DNA from 2 places in the Guptibacillus hwajinpoensis genome. Region 1 is predicted to be linked to the other one. Evidence: riboswitches for the same ligand, from Rfam matches in the RefSeq annotation. Region 1 holds a riboswitch; the other holds the start of a gene.
The links. Region 1 has a riboswitch for S-adenosylmethionine ahead of metE (5-methyltetrahydropteroyltriglutamate--homocysteine S-methyltransferase). Riboswitches for the same ligand answer to the same signal wherever they lie in the genome.
Positions count from the first base shown of each region.

Region 1 (3,160 bases):
ACAGCTCAGTGGCTAACCTCAATCTTTATGCTTGTTAATGGAGTTATGATCCCCATTACTGCTTTTCTAATTGGGAAGTTTACGACGAGAACACTGTTTCTAACAGCAATGGGGTTATTTGCTGGGGGAACATTAATCTGTGCGATTGCTCCTAATTTCGCAATCTTAATGCTTGGACGTATTATTCAAGCATCAGGCGCAGGGATTATTATTCCACTTATGCAAACCATCCTATTCTTGATCTTTCCTGTTGAAAAAAGAGGAACAGCTATGGGGATGTTTGGACTTGTAATTTCATTTGCTCCAGCTATCGGTCCAACCCTATCAGGATGGCTTGTTGAACAATACCCATGGAGAAGCCTGTTTTATGTTATTTTGCCCATCGTCATAGTTGATTTTATCCTTGCATATCTCATCTTGAAAAATGTCACAGAGAAAACGAATCCGAAGTTGGATATTTTATCGATTGTCTTATCTTCCTTAGGCTTCGGTGGATTGCTTTATGGATTTAGTAGTGCAGGTACGAATGGATGGGGTAGTGAGCAGGTCATCATTGCGATGATCGTTGGTGCAATTTCGTTATGCTGGTTCATCTTGAGGCAATTAAAATTAACTCAGCCAATTCTGCAGTTTAGGGTATTTCAATACAAAGTTTTTACCTTAACGACGGTTCTTGGCATGGTAGTGTTTATTGCAATGATTGGAGCAGCAACTGTCCTTCCGCTCCTTATGCAGAATATGCTTGGATTCACTGCATTTGAGTCAGGGTTAATGCTGTTACCCGGGGCTCTTATTATGGGCTTTATGAACCCTATTACAGGACGGATCTTTGATAAGTTCGGGGCACGATGGCTCGCAATCATTGGGCTTGTCATCGTAACAGTTACAACCTTTATGTTCACGAATTTAACGCCGCAAACATCATTCACTTATCTAGCAGTGGTCAATGCTGTCAGAATGTTCGGGGTTGCAATGGTGATGATGCCAGTTACGACCGCAGGACTCAATCAGCTTCCTGCTCATTTAATTCCACACGGAACTGCGATGAACAATACGATGCGCCAGGTATCTGGCGCGGTGGGGACTGCACTGCTTGTAACGGTGATGTCTCAGGCAGCACAGCCTGGTCGTGGTGTTGAAGGTCTTGTTCATGGTGTAAATGTCTCCTTTATTGTAGCTGGAATCTCGGCGATTGTAGGACTCGTGTTAGCGTTCTTTATTAAAAAGCCCGCCGCTGGAAAAGAGACAGAAGAACCATTGAAAGCACAACAGGCTATTACTGAAAAATAAGAAAAGTCTTTTCAATTCAATCTACGTCATGTACAATGAATACTAATTTAATAGAATTCCTTATCAAGAGAGGCAGAGGGAAAGGCCCGATGAAGCCCGGCAACCATCAAGCGTATGTTTGAACGGTGCCAATTCCTGCAGAGTTATTTCTGCAAGATGAGGAAGAGGCCGTATCAAACTCTTCCTTTTACACTGGGAAGAGTTTTTTTATTAAATTACTTAATTGAATACTTTCAGCATATGGTGCTGTGACTGATGTCACGGCTTAAAAGGGAAGTCCGGTGTAATTCCGGCGCGGTCCCGCCACTGTGAAGGGGAGCGACTTACTAACCACTGTGATCTATGGGAAGGGGTAAGAAGCGTTGAACCTGAGCCAGGAGACCTGCCTTATGTCTGCACATGTACTCTACGGGTTAATAGAGGAGGTGATGAATCATAGGCAGTTCAGCGTGTGACTAAATCTCCCTTTCCGTAAGGGGGATTTTTTTGTTATCTAGTGTTCACGGTAAGAGACTTTTATTATGAAAGGAAGATGGAAATGACTGTGAAAAGTTCATCTATGGGCTATCCAAGAATAGGAGAAAATCGTGAATGGAAGAAGCTGCTTGAACATTTTTGGGGAGGGGATTTATCAGAAGAGACGTTTCATCGTGAAGCAAAACAACTTCGTCTCTCTTATTTGAGAAAACAGCAGGAAAAAGGGATTGATTTGATTCCGGTCGGTGACTTTAGCTTGTACGATCATGTCCTTGATACCGCGGTTATGTTTGGAATTGTCCCAACACGTTTTGATTATGACGGTGGACGAGTGTCTCTTCACACCTATTTTGACATTGCGCGAGGTACAAAGGGAGCATCAGCTTCAGAAATGACGAAATGGTATAACACGAATTATCACTATATCGTGCCTGAGCTCAATGACTGTAAACCTTTACTTGTGCAAAATCGTCCGCTTGAGTTTTATAGGGAAGCGAAACAGGAGCTTGGAATTGAAGGGAAGCCAGTCCTACTTGGTCCAATAAGCTTCGTTCTCTTATCAAAGGGATATGAACCAGAACAAACCAGAGAGGTCATTCATAAATTCTTGCCATTATATGAACAGGTCTTTAAGGAATTAGAAAATGAAGGAGTAAGGTGGATACAGATCGATGAACCAGCTCTAGTAACAACAGTTTCAGATGAAGTTCGTAGTTTATATAAAGAGGTATACGAAGTGTTGCATCAATCAGCTCCAAACTTACATGTACTTCTCCAAACCTATTTTGAAAGTGTCACACACTACGATGACGTTATACAGCTTCCGGTTCAGGGGATTGGTTTTGATTTCGTTCATGACCGCGGTGAAAATTTGAAGGCGATTAAGGAAAAAGGGTTTCCTTTAGATAAGGTGCTAGCAGCAGGCGTCGTGGATGGGCGAAATGTATGGAGATCCAATCTTGATCAAAAGATCGATGTGTTATCGGAACTGACCAATGAAATTGAATTGGATCGGCTCATTGTTCAGCCGTCTTCAAGCTTATTACATGTTCCTGTTACCTTAAAAAATGAGAATAAAATCCCTGATGTATTGCTCAATGCTCTTTCATTTGCAGATGAAAAACTCCAGGAAGTTGTTTTGCTTGCAATGGGAGTTAAGGAAGGAAAAGAAGCGATACGGCAGGAAATCTCATCAAGTGTTTATGCAGTACAACAGTTGAATCAATCTTCCTATCGAAATGACGATGTAGCTCAAGAATCAAGTCAATCTTCTGAAGACATAAAGCGGAAAGCGCCATTTCACGTTCGTTATGAGCTGCAGAAAAAGTCACTTGAGATTCCATTCTTACCGACAACAACGATCGGTAGCTTTCCACAAACGAAGGAAGTAAGA
Region 1 covers NZ_CP156674.1:950,326-953,485, reverse strand. Annotated here, with positions in the region: gene ABFG93_RS04880 (DHA2 family efflux MFS transporter permease subunit) at 1-1,290, shown strand, start outside; SAM riboswitch class I at 1,348-1,453, shown strand; cobalamin riboswitch at 1,515-1,694, shown strand; gene metE (5-methyltetrahydropteroyltriglutamate--homocysteine S-methyltransferase) at 1,829-3,160, shown strand, end outside.

Region 2 (3,160 bases), 830 kb from region 1:
TCTTACGGTGCTAATTTCCCCGTTTTTTACATGGATTTCCTCTATTAATTTTTAATTCTATGCACCCAAACAGAAGATATTTACTGTTATACTTGCGTTACTATCAATTCAGGAAGTGATTTAGATGAAAGAGACCCTCACGACAACAGAACGTGATCAATTATTTGGGGACTTATCGAATGATCAGCAACATTATGTTTTAAATTATGTTAAAACAGCTAAGAAAACGATATTCGCTACTATACTTGCAAGCTACAAGGGAAGAAACATCCCTCAGGGTGCTTCAGAGCAAGAAATAAAGATGCTACTTGACGATTGGGTATTAATAGATGTTATAGATGCAGGATATGTTTCAGTAGATCACCAATGTGAATGTGGACAAGCCCTAAGATACCAGTATATTGTCAGGCACGTTCAAACAGGTGAAACACGCCATTTTGGGATTGATCATTTACAGGATCATATAGGATTATCACCGATGATCGCGAAAGATGTCATCAATGGCTTTGAGAGAGTGGACGATGAGGTAGAAGAGCTTTTAGTGAAAAAAGCACTCGAAGAATCAACCTATGATATCCCGCTAGAAATGGACTTACCTTCGGATATTCGTGATTTCATTGAGCTTCAACTGCCACTACTATCTCGTCAAGAAAAAATACTGAAAGGCTTAATAAGAGCACATCGTGAAGAATTAGAATCGGTTGAACGTAAAAGCACGATACCTGAACCATTTGTTCAAAAACCAGAAAGGCCAGAGCCAGCATTAGACCAAGAAGAAGAGGCACAGGCCGCATTTGATTTATTCGCAGAAGAAGTTCCTGCTTCTGTTTCCCCAGCTGAGAAGCAAACGCAAAAAAACACGCATGTGGTCGGAGATCTTTCTTTTATTATTCAGGAAGCAATTGATACTTACATTGAAAGGGGAATTGAAAGTGCGTTAATGATCTGCGAACTTTTAATTAAAGATAAGAAAACATTAGATAATAGATACTCCACGCAAAAGCCGAAGGTTTATTATTCTGTGTGTACGTATTTAGATTCATTTGTTCAGCAGCGAAGGATGACAGTTCAATCGAACGGGAGGGAAGATCGTATTTACCGTCTAACACAAAAGGATTCATGTTAGATACAAAGCTTCCTCATATTTCGTAATTTCTTTCTATTATCCCATCTATAATTTTAACCATGTTAAAAATTGAATCTACACTTTTATTAAGAGCGGCTGAGGGATTAGGCCCTATGATGCCCGGCAACCTTTCAAGTAAAGCTTGAAGATGGTGCCAAATCCTACAGACTGAACTGTCTGGAAGATAAAAGGAGGATCATGCGATAAAACCCATTTTCTATTTGGTAGTGATGACTCACTTAAAGCAAATAATTCGGGCTATCGTACTAAAGCATAGTCAGAATGAGACCTCCCTATTATATGTGGAGCTCCTTTTTATTCCTTTTTAGGCACGAACACTATAACACACCTTTCTACATATTAATTACTATAGAGACTTTGAATAAAAAGTCCTCTTCACTTAAATCAAAATCACATCCAATCTTTACAAAACAAGCAGTTCCTTTGGCAAATTGGCCATATTCAAGTTCAAATTGTGTTATTATTTTAATTGTGTTTGAATATTTCAGTAGGACTAGAATCTCTAAAGGAAGCTTCTAGATACTCGCGAAATGTTAATACTACTAAAAAGAACTTGTTCAATAAGTGAGGTAAGCCATGGATAACAAACGTGTTTTAAATGAACTAAGAACAATTCTGCCATCAGCAGAGCTGAAAATAAACGAGCCTTTAAATGAATATACCTACACTAGAATGGGTGGACGTGCTGACGTTCTCGTATTTCCACGATCGGCCGAAGATGCGAGAGCAGCGGTGGAATACGCCTACAATGCTAACTATCCTTTAACGATTCTTGGAAAAGGCTCTAATGTAATTATTCAGGATGGTGGCATACGGGGCATCGTATTGAATCTTTCGTCGTTGAACACCATCCGTAGAACAGAGGACAAAGTGTTGGCCCAAGCAGGGGCACGGATCATCGAGGTGTCCGAATTTGCATTGCACAGTAAATTAACAGGACTTGAATTCGCATGTGGCATTCCAGGCTCTGTAGGCGGTGCTGTCTATATGAATGCCGGTGCATATGGTGGAGAGATTGCCGACTGCCTTGAAAGTGTGCTTGCCGTTACGAAAGAAGGCGAATTGGTTCATCTGGGTGCAGGTGAACTCGATCTATCCTATCGTCACAGTAATGTAGAAGAATCGGGTCTTCTTGTTCTTGAAGCCACCTTTAGTTTAAAAGAAGGAGATCAGGCTGAAATAAAAGCCATCATGGACGATTTAACTGAGAAGCGTGAAACCAAACAACCGCTGGAATACCCATCATGCGGAAGTGTCTTCAAACGCCCTCCAGGTCTCTTTGCTGGTAAATTAATTCAGGACTCAAAACTTCAAGGAACGCGAATCGGCGGGGCAGAAGTATCTAAAAAACATGCAGGATTTATCGTTAACATCGACAATGCGACAGCAACCGATTACTTAGATGTCATCCATCACGTGCAGCGTACAGTGAAAGAGAAATTTGATGTTGAACTCGAGCGAGAGGTTCGTGTTATTGGAGAACCACCCGAGAAGTAATTTTGATAAGCAGCGTATCCCAATTAGAAGGGGGATACGCTGCTTTTTTAATTGAATATGTTATTAATATTGAGAAATTGACTTTCCTGCACAATAAATCCATGATTTGGGTGTAATGTTGATTCCGCATCATAGCTTACACTATGAAACAGAAAATTAAAGGAGGATATTTATGAAAAATAAAATGATGATGCTCGGCATCCCATTCCTTACTTTTGCATTCATACTGGTGGGGTGCGGAAATGACAGCGAGAATTCCAAGCAGGAAAATAGCGAGGAACAATCAAATATGGAATTAAGTTCCAAAGACGACATGGATCACATGGATCATTCGGGTTCAGGGAAAGTTCCTGAGAATTTAGAAGAAGCAATGAACCCGACTTATGAGATTGGTAGTCAAGCAATTATTGAATCTGAGCACATGAGTGGAATGGAGGGTGCTGAAGCAACAATAAAAGGCGCATATAAAACGACAGCCTACGTAGTTTCCTACACTCCGACAAACGGAGGAGAAAG
Region 2 covers NZ_CP156674.1:116,609-119,768, reverse strand. Annotated here, with positions in the region: gene ABFG93_RS00595 (DUF3895 domain-containing protein) at 125-1,126, shown strand; SAM riboswitch class I at 1,207-1,317, shown strand; gene murB (UDP-N-acetylmuramate dehydrogenase) at 1,724-2,644, shown strand; gene ABFG93_RS00585 (YdhK family protein) at 2,817-3,160, shown strand, end outside.
Region 2: another riboswitch for S-adenosylmethionine. It lies ahead of murB (UDP-N-acetylmuramate dehydrogenase); the one in region 1 lies ahead of metE (5-methyltetrahydropteroyltriglutamate--homocysteine S-methyltransferase).